One region of the Arthrobacter sp. BF1 genome, then DNA from elsewhere that is predicted to be linked to it. Evidence: riboswitches for the same ligand, from Rfam matches in the RefSeq annotation. Region 1 holds a riboswitch; each other region holds the start of a gene.
What was found. A riboswitch is a leader RNA that binds a small molecule or an ion and turns the genes downstream of it on or off. The one in region 1 is predicted to bind cyclic di-AMP.

Region 1 (4,960 bases):
TGGAATCAGGCCCGGCGCGGCGGTCTCGCTGGAGCGCGTGGGTGAGTACATTTCCGTACGGGTCCCGGGGATCGAGGGCGCGCTCGAGCTGCCCCCGGAAGTTGCTGCCCACGTTTTCGTCTCCGTCAGCTGACACCCACCGCAACCCGGTGAAGGCAGCCCGGTGAAGGCAGCCCGGTGAAGCGGGCCTATGGCGCTGCCGTTCCACTTCGGCGTTAGCGCACCTTCTGCCGTATGGCAAATATAACGGAATTGTTACTGTCCGTTTTGATCGCCTATAGTTTAAAACCAAGCGTCGATATAAAAGCGTTACCTGATCTGGAGCCGAGCTCTGCCAGCGGATCGGGTGCACGAATCACTAACTGGCAGAGGCGGGGGAACCACAACCGGCAGTCGCAAGGCTGCCTTGGGGTGAAGTCCGTCAGCAGCAAGCCTCTTCCAGCGAAGGATCCTCACGGGATAGTTCTGCGCCAAGTGCTTGCAGCGGCGGACCGGGTCTATGAACTCTCTGACCCGAATCCGACAGCTAACTTCGCAGGCTATCCAGAGAGGAACATTCTTGACCACGCAATACTCCAGGGGCCGCCGCCGGGCGGCAGGCCCCGCTTTGGCGCCTCGCGCGGCTGAGGATTCCACCGCGGAGAGGCCCCGTGATCCGCAGCGCGAAGCGCGCCGCCGCCGCCGGGGTGCGTTCCGGCAGGTCACCGAATTCGCGTCCGCCAGCGGCGTTGGGCAGAAGGCCGGCATCGCCCTCGCTGCAACGGGCCTGGTCCTGACCGTGACCGTTCCGGTGACGGGCCCGGTCATGGCGGACCAGCAGCCTGGCCACTCCGTTTCGGCCGTGTCGGCCGCCCCGCAGCCTGAGATTTCCGCCGAAGCCGCCGCGCAGATTGACTTCAGCCGCTCGGCTGTTGTTACCCAGGGCGACCCGGACGGCAAGCTGAAGCAGCTGTTGAGCGCACAGTCGGCAGGATCCATCACCCGTGCGGCCTCCGCAGGGAGCCTGGGTGCGCCGCTCGCCCAGCTGGTCACCGCTTCACCGTTCGGCTTTCGGGTCAGCCCCATCACCGGCGGCACCGGTGACTTCCACCGGGGCCAGGACTACGTGGCCCAGTGCGGGACCTCAGTCCTGGCTGCAGCCAGCGGCACCGTGACGTTCGTCGGCTGGCACCAGTACGGCGGCGGCAACCGCGTTGTAGTGGATCACGGCAACGGCCTGGAAACCACGTACAACCACTTGTCGTCCGCCACCGTTTCGGTTGGCCAGACTGTGAGCCGCGGCCAGGTGGTGGCCCTCAGCGGCACCACGGGCGCTTCCACGGGCTGCCACCTCCACTTCGAGGTTCAGGTCAACGGCGAAGTTGTTGACCCCACAGGCTGGCTCTGAGTCCAAATGATGGCCAACTCTCAAATCACAGTGACATGCCGTGACCTGAATGTGACATTGGCTCTGAACTCCTGTACCGTCTAAAGCGCGTCAACTTTTCCGAAGTTGACGTTCTTGAGTGGATTGCCTAGCTCTGCCACCGCTCAAGGTCCGTTCGCATGACATCGTCTGGCAGGGGCGGGGGAACCAATTTTGGTCTTCGATTCTGAAGGCCTTGGGGTTAAGTCGCAAAGCTTCCCAGGAAGCAGCGCGGCCGGGTGACTCCCATCCGAATCCGACAGCTCACCTCGCAGGCATTGGGAGAGGCTACCTTCGTGTCTTCACGCCATAATTCTGCGCGCCACCGTGCGCAAACGGTTCGCACCAACCCCTTGGGCTCCGTGTCCAAGGCCGTTAGTGCAAATGCCGGGACCGTAGGTCGCCAGGCTGCTGTCATCGCAGCCGCGTCAGGTCTCATCCTGACCATGGGGCTTCCGGCCAACGCCGCGGACACCACCGCTGGTGTGTCCGCATCCACCGAGTCCGGGTCCGCGCAGGCTGCGCTTGCCGTGACCGCCGCACCCACGGCCACCGTTTCCTTCGAGCGCCCGGTAGTCAAGACCACCGCCGCGCCCGTGATTGAGCGGGTCCGTGCACAGTCCACGGCTGCGGAAACGGCAACCCGGGCTGCTGACGCAACCAAGGATGCCCCGGCCAAGCTTGCGGACAGTGTTTCCTCCGCAGCAGCGTCGGGCCTGGCAGCCATCGCCTACACCGGAATCGGCCACCCCTACCTCTGGGGCGGCACCACTCCCAATGGCTGGGACTGCTCCGGCTTCACCCAGTGGGTTTACGCCCAGGCCGGCATCAGCATTCCCCGCACGAACGCCTGGACTGCCATGCGGCCCACCTCCACCCCGTCCCCCGGTGACCTGGTCATGCAGAACGGTGGAGCCCACGTGGGCATCTACGTCGGCAACGGCATGATGATCAGCGCGCTGAACCCCGGACAGGGCACCCTGCTGCACGCCGCTGCAGCAACGGGCACGTCCTCGTTCTTCACCCTGGGCTGATAGTCCTCACCCCGGGCTAGTCCGTCCTCCGGACTTCCTCCCCGTTTCTTCCCTGGAAACTCTTCGCTAAATCCCCGTTCGGGGCGTGCCGGCGTACCCCCAAGATGCCGGCGCGTCCAAAGCCCTTGGGCTGCCTTCGCGGTCCTGAGGAACACGAAAGAGAGAATATTTAATGACTACACGTGCAACTGTTGCACGGCACCGCGCCGAGGTCACCAAGACCAACTCGCTGGCTGTCATTGCCAAGGCAGTCGGCGACAACGCCGGCGGCATGGGCCGTCAGGCCGCGGTTATCGCCGCTGCTTCCGGCCTGGTTCTGACTAGCGGTATCGCGGCCAACGCCGCCGACACCAACGTTCAGCATGAAGCGGCCCCCAGCTTTGAGGTTGGGACGGCAGCACCGGCCGTTATTTCGGCTGAATCCACCATTGCCATCTCCTACGAGAAGCCGGCGGTCACCACCACGCCGGCTCCGGTTGAAGAGCCCGAGCCCGTTGTTGAGGCGCCGGCCGCTCCGGCTGCAACCGCAGCCCAGCCTGCGGCAACCATCAAGGTGGCCGCTTCCGCCCCCGCTGCACCGGCCGCTCCGGTCGCAGCCAGCGGAAAGGGCCAGGCCATTCTGTCCGCAGCGTACGCCCAGCTGGGTGTCAACCAGGACTGCACCATGCTGGTGACCAACTCGCTCGCCGCCGTGGGAATCAACTTCCACGACTGGCCCGCAGGCTACCTCTCCCTGGGCCGCACCGTGAGTGCAGCAGAAGCACAGCCCGGCGACCTGATCTACTACGCGGACGGCGGCGCAGGCATGGCCCACATCGCGGTCTATGCAGGCAACGGCCAGGCCGTGCACGGCGGCTACAACGGCAACCAGACCGTTGTGTTCAGCGCCAACGTTGGCTCGGGACCGGTTTTCATCCGCGTCTCCTAGTAACTGTTTGAACTTTCAAAGGACCTCCGCCTGATGGCGGGGGTCCTTGGCTGTCTGCTGCCAATCCGGGACCGGTCGGGCGGGTGGCGGCCCCGACACGTCAGATTGGCCGGACCCGGCGATTAGTTTTTCCGGGTATTTTTTGTTTACTCTTGTGGTGTCGATCCATAGCCCGGATATGCCGGGGGCAGCCGGCCCTCGTGCCCCTGACGGGTGCGGCCACAAAGAGGTAAGTGCATGCGCACTCTCGTTCTGAATGCTGGATATGAACCGCTGGCGGTAGTCACCTTCCGCCGGGCGCTGGTGCTTGTGCTTACGGGCAAGGCCAGTGTAATTGCCGAGGGCGATGACCCCGTGGTGGGGCCGCAGGAGATCCTGGGCCGCCCGTCCGTGATTCTCCTGAACCGCTACATCCGCCCGAGATATAACCAGAGCACCGCGGTCAGCCGCCGCGGCGTCCTGCGGCGGGACGGCCATCGATGTGCTTATTGCGGCAAGGGGGCCCACACCATCGACCATGTGCAGCCCAAATCGCGTGGCGGCGCGGACTCTTGGGAGAACCTCGTGGCCGCGTGCCTTCGATGCAACAACAGCAAGGGCGACCATACGCCTGCTGAGATGGGTTGGAAGCTGAGGTTTGTGCCTGAACCGCCGCACGGCACCATCTGGCAGATCAAGGAACTCGAGAAGCCGACGCCGGCCTGGGATCCCTTCCTGCTGCCTGAACGGGCGGCCTGAATTCCGTCCGGCGCAGCCAGGTTCCAGCACGCTTAGGCTGGGCACGTGGATGCAGACCCTTTCGACTTTGATGCGCTCATTCTTGCCGGCGGACGTTCGGCGCGTCTGGGCGGCGTACCCAAGCAGGGGTTGACGTACGACGGCGAGACCCTGTTGCGCCGTTCGGTCGCCGCCGCCAGAGGTGCCCGGGCCGTCGTCATCGTGGGTCCGCCCGCTGGGGAAACTCCGGCGGGGACCCTCAGTTGCCGTGAGGAGCCCCCCTTCGGCGGCCCGGCCGCGGCCATCGCGGCCGGGCTTGCTGCGCTGGAGAAGGCGGGCGGCACCCGGCCTCCATTGACCCTGGTTCTGGCGTGCGACATGCCCAATGTCCGGCGGGCGGTGGCTGCCCTTCGGGAGGGGCTGAGCGCCGCCGGCCCGGACTCGGAACGGGACGGGGTGATGGCTGTCTCAGAGGATGGTCGCCGGCAGCCACTGGTGGGCTTTTATAGCACGGCTGCGCTACAACGCTCCGCGATGGAGCTTGCCGCCAACGGTGCCCTAAATAACGGGTCGGTCCGGGCACTCCTTGCTAGTCTTGACCTAAAGCCTGTCGCCGTTCCGGCCGGCTCCACGGCTGACGTGGACACCTGGGACGATGCCGCCACCCTTGGGGTGGCCGGCCCTGATCCACTCGGTGGATTCCGGAGCAATGCGGCCGCAGAAGATTTGGGAGGCAAAGCGTGAAGAGCCAGGACGAGACGCTGGAAGAGTGGTGCAGGTCCCTGCTGCAGGCGTATGACCTGGAGGACGTGCAGATTGACGTCAATGCCATTCTGTCGCTGGCCGGAGTTGCGGCCCACTCAGTAGTGCGGCCAG
Region 2 (4,960 bases), 1.5 Mb from region 1:
CAGGGAGATCCGTAGCGGTTCAGGATGTAGGCAAGCCCCCATTCGACCTGGGTGCGGTAGCTGGTGAGCCAGTCGCTGCCGGCGCTCGCGTACTTGCTGGCGGGCAGCGCCTGCGCGATTCCATACGCGCCGGAGTCCGGGTTGGTGGCCGTGGTCAGCCAGTTGGATTCCTTCGTCCACAGCTGCGCCAGGCACTGGAACTGGTCCGGGCCCCAGCCGAAGGCGGACAGCCGCCCGGCGGCGTAATTCCTCGCACCGGCGGGATCATTTACCGCGCCGCCGGGAATGGAAGGCACGACGACGACGGGCGGCGGAGTCGGCGTCGGACTCTCCGCCGGAGGTACTGGAGCAGGAACTCCGGGAGCCGGGTTCGGGGGTGCCGGGTTCGCCGGGGCCTGGGCAGCAGCCTTGGCCGCGGCATCAGCCTGCCGGCGTGCCTGCTCCTCCGCTGCCGCCCTTTTGGCGGCCTGCGACAGCTCGTAGGCAGCGAGGGCAGCCTGGCCTTGCCGGAATTCTCCTTCCACTGCTGCGGTGGTTCCCTTGAGTGAGGCGAGCTGGGCGGTGAGTTCATCGCTGTGCTGCTGTTGCTCCGCGACCTGCTGCGACACCGCACGCTGGGCTGCCTGTGCTGAGCCAAGCTTTGCTTCGGCAATTCCGGCCAGCCGTTCACGCTCCGTCTTTGCGGCACGCTCCTGCTCGGCCAGCGCTGCCGAGATTTGTTCCGACTCCGCTGACTTGTGGACCAGTAACGCCGTCTTGTCACTGACGATCCGGACGATGTCCAGGCCGTGGAGGCTGTTGGTCTGCAAGGCGTCCAGCGCCATGAAAAATCCCATGTTTGTGCCACCGGTCTTGTAGGACTGCACGGCGAGGGCCCCGATCTCCTTCTTGTGCCGGCTCGATTCCGCCTGGGCATGGGCCACCTGCGCAGCCAGGGCCTCCACCCGGGAGCTGGCCGCCTGAAGTGCGGACTGTGCCACAGCGTAATCGGCAGCAGCGGTTACGGCGGCATTGCCCAGCGCCTCGGCCTGGGTTTGCAGGCCACCGAGCAGGTCCCCGATTCTGGTGACTTCAGCGGCCGTGCCGGCCTCACTTTGCTTGGCCTTCTCCACGTCCTGCCAGGAAGGAAACCCACCGGGAGGCGCCTCGTCGGCGGCGTGCGCGGGCAGGAAGGAGAACGATGCGGCCACAGCCAGGGCGAGTACTGCCGCGACACCGGGCAGCCGCACTTTTTGTGCAAACGGGGACATAGTTCGTGAGCTTACCGGGCAAACCGCCGCCCGGGAGTTAACCGCCGGCAGTGCGGGGCCGGCGTCCGGACAGCGACTGGACCGCCTGTTCAATATCGATCCACGCGCGTTCGACGTCTTCCAGGTACAGCCGGCCGGCTGTAATCAGTCCGTCTTCCACTTCGAACAGCGCCACCCCGCGCACCTGAAACGGCTGGCCGTCCGTGCGGGTGCCAGTCCATGTCCATTCGACCCAGGTGGTGTTTCCGTCGTCAACAGTGCGCCTCACTTCCGACCGGAAGTCCGGGATTCCGGCGAACATGGCCTCCCAGTTGGCATGCATCTGCGCTCGGCCCGTGAAGGCCCGCCCGGGATGCGCGGGCTGTTCGCTTCGGTAGTTTTCGTGGAAGAGCGCCGCGGCGGCTTCAAGGTCATGGGCATTTAGTGCCGTAAAGAGCTGATTCAGAACATCGCTCATGGCGTCCCTCTCTCGCCTTCAGAACCACCCTTGGTGCCGTCCCGGCGCGGCACCGGGATGGGGGCTCACGAACCATTATCGGTGCTTTGAAGACCTTCCGGCGTCTTTATTTTGAGATACAACCATCAGTTAGATGACCTGACCGGGCATATACGGATGCCGGGCCGTGACCTGCATGGTCGTGGCTTACGGATGAAAAATCCAACGACTTGGCTGGGTGAATTCCGGCCCTACATTCCGTTATCGGAATGTGACATTCGGGAAAAGCGGCGGTTATGGTCGATAGGTGCCCTGGTTCAAAGCCGGGACATTCCCGTCAGTATGCCGAGCCCTGCCACTGACCCGGGACCCCAGACGCAATGCAACTGGCAGGGACGGGGGAACCACGTTTCCACGGCCTATTGAGGCCTTGGGGTTAAGTCGGCATTCGTCCCGTCCCTAACGACGGCGATCCCGGCCGGGTCTCTCCAACCCGAACCCGACAGCTCACCCCGCAGGCATGGGAGAGGCAATCAACCATGTCCAAGAAGTACACTGCCGCACGCCACCGTGCAGCCACCACCACCACGTCCCGCGCCCTGATGATCGGACGGCCGGCCCTTGTAGTCGCTGCCGCATCCGGACTGTTTTTCGGCGTCAGCGCACCGGCTCACGCCGGCGTCCACGGACCTGACGATTCCGGAACAGCCATTGCACAGGGCCAGGTCAGCGCACCGGCCGCAGCCGTGGCTCCGGCCCCTGCAGCGGCAGCAGCCAATGTCCACACCGTCGTTTCCGGCGACACCCTCGGCCAGATCTCCGCGGCTAACGGCGTAGCACTCAACGACGTCCTGGCCGCCAATGGCCTGTCGCTGACGTCGATCATCTACCCGGGCGACCAGATCCAGCTCCCCGCCGCCGGGCAGGCCTTTGCGGCACCCGCAGCGGCTCCGGCACCAGCACCGGCAGCCAAGGCCGTCGCGGCCCCGGCCGCTCCCACCAACACCGGCATCAAGCTGGCGTCAACCTCGGCTCCGGCCCAGGCCCCGGCCGGCTCAGCAGGCTCCGCAATCCTGGCCAACGCCTACTCCCAGCTCGGTGTACAGCAGGACTGCACCGCCATGGTGGAGAAGGCACTGCGCTCAGTCGGCAAGAGTGTTGGAGACCTGGCTCCCGGCCAGTTCTTCCAGTACGGAAACGTTGTTGGCACACCTGCCCCGGGTGACCTGGTAATCACCGCCGGACACGTCGGCGTCTTCGCCGGCAACGGCCAGGTTGTCAGCGGAGGCGTGGACGGTTTCAAGACCGAGGTCCACTCCATCAGCTGGCTCCAGGGCGCATCCTTCGTCCGCGTAGCGTGATCCCGGCCGGTTGGACGGCGGCGCGCGGCACCCGGCCGCCCGCCGTCGTCGGCCGCTGCTGCATACTCACACGTGCTGCCCGAACCAGGACAGCATGTCATTCCAGGCAGCAGTCGCCTGGGTCTGGTTATAGCGCTCCCCGGTGTCATTGTGGAAGGCGTGGTCCACGCCCGGGTAAACAGTGAGCTGATGCGTCACCCTGGTGGCGTCGAGGGCATCGCGGAGGGCCGGCATCGCGCCGGTAATACGCTTGTCGAGCTCGGCGTACACCCCTAGTACGGCAGCTTTGATGGCCGGCACCTTGTTCAGGTCAGGGGCCGGCCCGTAAAACGCCGCGGTGGCTTTCAGGCCGGGCAGCTCGGTAGCCGTCTGCCAGGTGATGCCGCCGCCGAAACAGTACCCGTTCATGGCGATGCGTCCGGACTCCACAAAGTCCTGACCCTGCAGGTAGTCAAAGGCCGCAGCGAAGTCGGCAACATGCCGTGCTGGCCCGGCACTGGTCAGTGCCCCGGAAATCGCGTCCGGATCGAGGCTGGCGGTGCCTCCTTCCCTGCTCAGCAGGTCCAGGGCCAGCGCCGCATAACCGGCTTTGGCGAACCGGCGCGCCACGTCCTTGATGTGCGGTGTCAGCCCGCGGTTCTCGTGGCAGACCAGCACTGCCGGGCCCGCTGCACCTGAATCCGGCCGGGCGAGGCAACCACTGATGTCAGTGCCGCCGGCGGCGAACCGGACTGTCGCCGTCGTCAATCCTGCGGCGCCCTCGGGGACGGACAGCGGGCTCTTCGCCCCCGGTACCGGTCCCGCAGCGGCGCCCGTGCCCGCCGTCGAGGCTGAGGGCGCCGGCGTGGGCATCGGGTCGGTGCTGCGCGGGACTTCCTCCGGCGTGCAGCCCACCAGCAACATCGCGGCCGACGCGGCGGCCATGCTGCCCGTGATGAAGGCGACCCGCCGCGTGAAGGTCCGCTGCGTCATAGCACCGGCACGGTAATCATCGAAGAATTCCTCGATCAGGTACCGTTCAAACTTTCCAAGCCGGACCATGGCAGGCCTCCTCGCGTGAGGCTCACATCCTGCTCCGAAGCACGCCGTCCTGCAAGGGGCACACAACATTTCCGGCCCCGCCTAGGGCAGCCGCCGCCGTTTCGGGAAGGCGATCCGGTCCAGGTCGTTGACTGCCATAACTGTTGAGCCGCGAGCGCGGCCCCGTGCCTGGTCCTCGAGTTGCGTCACGTCGTCGCCGTACCGCGAAGAGAAGTGAGTAAGGATCAGCGTGCCGACGGCGGCGCTGGCCGCTAACTCCCCCGCCTGCCCTGCGGTGAGGTGGGAGTACTGCCTGGCAAGCTCGCCGTCATCGTCACTGAACGTCGACTCGGCCACCAACAGATCAACCCCGTCCGCCAGGTCCTCGGCACCCGCGCAAGGTGCCGTGTCCATCACGAACGCGAAGCTCTGGCCCGGCCGGGGAACGCTCACGTCCTCCAGGCGGACACCGCCGAGAACTCCCGTTCGCTGCAGGCGCCCCACGTCAGCGCCCTGGATCCCGGCCGCGGCGAGCTTGTCCGGCAGGAGACTGCGGCCAGCGGGCTCGTCCAGCCTGTAACCGTACGTATCGATACGGTGCTTCAGGGGCCGAACCTGCAACCCCGGCGCTATGGTTCCGGCGCCACCATGCGGGTACAACCTGAGGTCAATTCCGGGGGTGCTGACGAACACCAGGGCACGGACCACGTCCTCCCCCGATGCCGGGTAGTGCAGGTGGACCGGATGGCTCACGCCGTCCAGCGCCATCCGGGAAAGCACGCCCGGCAGCCCGAAACAGTGATCACCGTGCACGTGGGTGAGGCAAATGCGAGTGATCTGGGTGGCAGGCACCCCGGCGTAAAGCATCTGGCGCTGTGTGCCCTCGCCGGGAT
Region 3 (4,960 bases), 180 kb from region 1:
GCCTGGTTGGCCGCACTCGGCCGGACCACGCCGATGCGGTCCCGCCGTACGAGACGTCGCCCTCGTTCCCCAGCGGCCACACGCTCAACACCACGGTGGTGATTGGTGTTCTTGTCTACATCATGTGCCTCCAGTTTGAGATGACCTGGGCGCGCATCACCGCCATCGCTGCCGGCGTGGTCTTCATCATCGCCATGGGCCTGAGCCGCGTTTTCCTGGGCCACCACTGGATGACCGACGTTATGGCCGGCTGGTTCCTCGGGCTCGCCTGGGTGGGAATAGTGATCCTGGCCCATCGGCTTTTCCATGTACTCCGGAAACGCGAGCACGCCGGTCCGGCACCCACATTCGAGCACCACGCCATCCGGGACGATCAGCCCAGCTGATTCCGGGCAGGGCCGCCCTGCCCGGATGATAGTTTTGACCCATGCGCACTCTTGTTGTGGACCACCCGCTGGTCGCCCATAAGCTCACCGTCCTGCGGGACAAAAACACCCCGTCTCCGGTCTTCCGGATGCTGACGGAAGAGCTGGTGACACTGCTCGCGTACGAGGCCACCCGCGATGTGCGCACCCAGGATGTGACCATCGAAACGCCGGTTAGCACCACCGTGGGCACCGCCTTCACCAAGCCCACGCCGCTGGTGGTTCCCATCCTGCGCGCCGGCCTTGGCATGCTCGAGGGCATGACCAAACTGGTCCCCACAGCCGAGGTGGGTTTCCTGGGCATGGCCCGCGACGAGGAAACGCTGGACATCATCACCTACGCCGAACGCCTGCCGGAGGACCTCACCGACCGGCAGATCTTTGTCCTGGACCCCATGCTGGCCACCGGCGGCACCCTGCGCGAAGCCATCAAATTCCTCTTTAAGCGCGGCGCCTCGGATGTCACCTGCATCTGCCTCCTGGCCGCGCCGGAAGGCCTGGCGAAGCTGGAAGAAGAACTTGCTGACGCCAACGTCACCATTGTCCTGGCCTCCATCGACGAAAAGCTCAACGAGAAGTCATACATTGTGCCGGGACTCGGCGATGCAGGAGACCGCCTCTACGGCATCGCCGGTTAGATTCCCGGGCGCAAGGGCAACGGGGCCTTCCGGATTCAGGAGCCCGCCGCTAGCCTGTGCGAATGGACTGGAAACTCGAACTTGTCTTTGTCCCTGTATCCGACGTGGACCGCGCCAAGGATTTCTACGTCAACAAGGTGGGCTTCAACGCTGACTACGACGAGCGGCCCGGCGACGGGATCCGCTTTGTCCAGCTGACACCGCCCGGCTCCGCCTGCTCGATCTGCATTGGCGAGGGTCTCAATGACGCCCCGCCGGGCACCGCCCCCAGCCTGCAGATGGTAGTCAGCGACATCCAGGCCGCCCACCACCACCTCAAGAGCAACGGGGTGGACGTGAGTGACGTGGATGTCCAGGACTGGGGCCACTTTGTCTACTTTGCGGATCCCGACGGAAACAAGTGGGCCGTGCAGTACATTCCGGGCCGCGAGTCCCAAAGCTAATTCATCCGGACACAGCAGCAGGCCCTGAACCGGGGGGACTCAGGGCCTGCTGCGGTACGGATCCGGGGAGAACCGGGTTTAGTACCAGTTGTTCGACAGGTGGAAGTTCAGCGCGCCGCACGGCGACTGGTAACGCTCCTGGATGTAATTCAGGCCCCAGTTGATCTGCGTGCGGTAGTTGGTGAGGTAGTCCGCGCCGGCGCTCGCCATCTTCTCGGCGGGCAGCGATTGGACGATGCCATACGCACCGCTGCTGGCGTTGGTCGCCGTGGTGGTCCAGTCGGATTCCTTGGTCCACAGCGTCTGCAGGCACTGCATCTGGTCCGGGGCCCAGCCGTAGCTGGCCAGCTGGCCGGCGGCGTAGGCCTGGGCACCGGCGGGGTCGTTGACGGCCACAACAGGAGCAGGCTCCGGCGCGGGGGCCGGTGCGGCCTCGGGTGCGGGGGCCGGTGCCGGAACGGGGGCCGGTGCGGGCTCGGCGGCCTGCGGGGCAACGCTGATTTCAGGAGCCGCAGGTGCCGGCACAGACTTGGCCTGCATCTCGGCCTTTTCCATCGTCAGTGGCGACTCGATCTCGGCAGTGGACATTTTCTGGGTGTCGCTGACCGCTGTGAGGCTGCCGGATTCGGACGCCTGGCCCGCTGCACCCAGCCCGATCAGGAGGGCGCACGCTGTGCCGAGCACGGCAACGCGCTGTCCCAGGGAGGGAATTCGGTTGCGAAGTTTGTTTGACCCGTTATGCGGGCGTGTTTCTACCTTGGATTCAGACATGATGGATCGCCTCTCACACCTGCGGAGTTAGCTGTCGGGTTCGGATGAGGGCATCCGGCCACACGGAAACATCACGTGCTGGCTTCACCCCAAGGACACTTGGGTCCGGGACTCTGGGTCCCCCGCCTCTGCCTCGATCGATCGGGAATCCGGGAAGCGGCAGAGCTTGGCGTCATCCGGATGTGCGGCCCGAACGGGATCCGCACTCTATCGACGGTACAGGAGCGTGGCGCTTAAGTCACATTTTGGTAACGAGCATCACGACGTCGGCGTGTTGGCTTGCGGTGCGCCGACTCCAGTGGGGAGGTGGAGCGCGAACTGGGTGCAGCCGGGTTTCGACGTCACCTCCACTGTGCCCCCGTGCGCCTCAACAATGGACTGCACGATGGACAGGCCCAGGCCGCTGGTGCCTTCTGCGGCCCCGGCGCCGGAACCCGGCGCCGTGCTTTTGCGGGCTGCGTCTGCGCGGGCGAAGCGGGCGAAAGCGTGGTCTACGAATTCGGGTGGGATGCCCGCGCCGTCGTCCGTCACGGTCACCACAGCGCGGCCGTCCTCTGACGTCCGCACGCTGGTGACCACGGTGGTCCCCGGCGCCGTGTGCTTGCGCGCGTTGGAAAGCAGGTTGACCAGCACTTGGCGCAGCTTCGACGCATCGCCGTTGACTGAGAGCGGCTCGTCGGGGAGTTCCAGATGCCAGTTATGGTCCGGGGCTATCACCTTCTCATCGCTGACCGCCTCGATCACGAGCTGCGTCAGGTCAACCTCGCCGAGTTTCAGGGCTTGCCCCTCGTCCAGCCGGGCCAGCAGGAGCAGATCCTCCACGAGTGTGGTCATGCGCTCGGACTGGCTCTGCACCCTCGCGAGCGACTTCCTGCCGTCCGGGGTGAAGTTCTCCGTCATCCGCATCAGCTCCGTGTAGCCGCGGATGGCCGTCAGGGGAGTCCGCAGTTCATGGGAGGCGTCCGCGACGAACTGCCGCACCTTGGTTTCGCTTCGTTGACGCGCCTCAAGTGCGCTGGAAACGTTGTCCAACATCAGATTCAGGGCATGGCCGACGCTGCCCACCTCGGTTCCGGGGTTGGCGTTCGACGGCGGGACGCGCACGGCCAGTGCCACCTCGCCGGCGTCCAGCGGAAGCCGCGCCACCCGTGTCGCAACCTCGGAAAGCTGCTCCAGCGGCTGCATGGTGCGCCGGATGAGCACCGTCCCCGCCAGACCGATCAGCAACAGCCCGCCAAGGGAAACAAACACGAAGGTCCATACAAGTGACGCCAGGGTGCTTTCCTTGGCATCCAACGGAAGTCCCGTGACCAAAACGTCACCGAAGCCCGTTTCCACGGCCACAATCCGGTAATCCCCGTTGGACAGCTGGCGGTCCACAGGATTGCCGTTTCGGGCCAGCGCGAGCAGGGCCTGCTTATCTTCCGTGCTGAGCGCAGAGCGCGTAGCGTCCGAGTCCAGGTAACCGCCGCTGTTGATCTGGCCGTTCAAGATGCGCGCATTGAGTGTTCCCACGCTCTGCCCCCGGGCATCGAGCGGGTCCCTACCGTTGAAGCCACCTCCACCCTGGGGCCGGCCGGGATCGTTCGAGCGGTTGGCTGCCTGGCTCAGCTGCTGATCCAGCTGCCTCGTGAGAAAGGAATCCATCGAGGCATAACTGAACAGTCCCACCGCACCGCAGATTGCCACCAGCAGGGCCATGGCCAGCAGGATCAGGCGGGTGCGCAGGTGCCAGGTGGCTGGTTTCAGCCAGCTGCGGCCCGGATGCGGGGTAACTTGTTGCGCGGACATGGCCTGCCGCGCTATTCGGCGGGCTTGATGACGTAGCCGGCACCCCGCACGGTATGGATCATGGGCGGGTGCACCGCGTCCACCTTTTTGCGCAGGTAGGAAATGTAGAGTTCCACGATGTTCGCCTGGCCGCCGAAGTCGTAGTTCCACACTCGGTCCAGGATCTGGGCTTTGCTGATCACGCGCTTGGGGTTCTCCATCAGGTACCGGAGCAGCTCGAACTGGGTTGCCGTGAGCTGCAGGTCGTCCCCGGCGCGTGTGACTTCGCGCGTATCGACGTTGAGGACAAGATCGCCCACCACCAGCTCGGCCGTGTCCATGGCAGCCACCCCGGACCGCTGGACCAGCCGGTGCAACCGCAGCAGCACCTCTTCCATGCTGAAGGGCTTGGTGACGTAATCATCCCCGCCGGCCGCCAGGCCGACGATCCGGTCCTGGACAGCGTCCTTGGCAGTGAGGAAAAGGGCTGGCACCTCAGGCGCAAAGGCGCGGATCCTGCCCAGCAGCTCAACGCCGTCGAACCCTGGCAGCATGACGTCCAGCACCAGGACGTCCGGGCGGAACTCCTTGGCAAGCTTGACGGCCTCCGGGCCGTCCGCAGCCACGGCAACGGACCAGCCGGCCATGCGCAGCCCCATGCTCATGAGCTCCGAAAGGCTCGGTTCGTCATCCACCACCAGGGCGCGGATAGGGGAGCCGTCCGGGTGGGTCAGCTGCGGAAGGTTGTTGGTCATGGAGTGCGAAGTGGCCATGGGACAACTCTCTGATCTTTCGGTTAGCCCACGCTTTGTGGTTCCTGTGTGCGAGCTGTGACTCTCAGCGTAGCGAGCTGGACAATCGTCCCCTGACTATTGACCGTGCCGGGCGGAAAACCCCCGGCCGGCAAGACGAG

Region 2: linked by a shared signal. The riboswitch ahead of AC1MCD_RS10885 (LysM peptidoglycan-binding domain-containing protein) and the one ahead of AC1MCD_RS03880 (C40 family peptidase) in region 1 are both predicted to bind cyclic di-AMP.
Region 3: linked by a shared signal. The riboswitch ahead of AC1MCD_RS03050 (aggregation-promoting factor C-terminal-like domain-containing protein) and the one ahead of AC1MCD_RS03880 (C40 family peptidase) in region 1 are both predicted to bind cyclic di-AMP.

Annotation. Positions count from the first base shown of each region.
Region 1 is NZ_CM155271.1:806,181-811,140, forward strand. Features, by position in the region: gene AC1MCD_RS03870 (iron-dependent transcriptional repressor DtxR) at 1-133, shown strand, start outside; cyclic di-AMP (ydaO/yuaA leader) riboswitch at 338-556, shown strand; gene AC1MCD_RS03875 (M23 family metallopeptidase) at 560-1,387, shown strand; cyclic di-AMP (ydaO/yuaA leader) riboswitch at 1,537-1,697, shown strand; gene AC1MCD_RS03880 (C40 family peptidase) at 1,768-2,439, shown strand; gene AC1MCD_RS03885 (NlpC/P60 family protein) at 2,612-3,367, shown strand; gene AC1MCD_RS03890 (HNH endonuclease) at 3,605-4,105, shown strand; gene mobA (molybdenum cofactor guanylyltransferase) at 4,151-4,828, shown strand; gene AC1MCD_RS03900 (DUF6457 domain-containing protein) at 4,825-4,960, shown strand, end outside.
Region 2 is NZ_CM155271.1:2,318,849-2,323,808, forward strand. Features, by position in the region: gene AC1MCD_RS10875 (coiled-coil domain-containing protein) at 1-1,250, opposite strand, end outside; gene AC1MCD_RS10880 (nuclear transport factor 2 family protein) at 1,288-1,707, opposite strand; cyclic di-AMP (ydaO/yuaA leader) riboswitch at 2,058-2,222, shown strand; gene AC1MCD_RS10885 (LysM peptidoglycan-binding domain-containing protein) at 2,226-3,047, shown strand; gene AC1MCD_RS10890 (dienelactone hydrolase family protein) at 3,114-4,088, opposite strand; gene AC1MCD_RS10895 (ribonuclease Z) at 4,170-4,960, opposite strand, start outside.
Region 3 is NZ_CM155271.1:630,317-635,276, forward strand. Features, by position in the region: gene AC1MCD_RS03035 (phosphatase PAP2 family protein) at 1-386, shown strand, start outside; gene upp (uracil phosphoribosyltransferase) at 428-1,063, shown strand; gene AC1MCD_RS03045 (VOC family protein) at 1,126-1,506, shown strand; gene AC1MCD_RS03050 (aggregation-promoting factor C-terminal-like domain-containing protein) at 1,585-2,277, opposite strand; cyclic di-AMP (ydaO/yuaA leader) riboswitch at 2,283-2,442, opposite strand; gene AC1MCD_RS03055 (sensor histidine kinase) at 2,536-4,068, opposite strand; gene AC1MCD_RS03060 (response regulator transcription factor) at 4,080-4,820, opposite strand.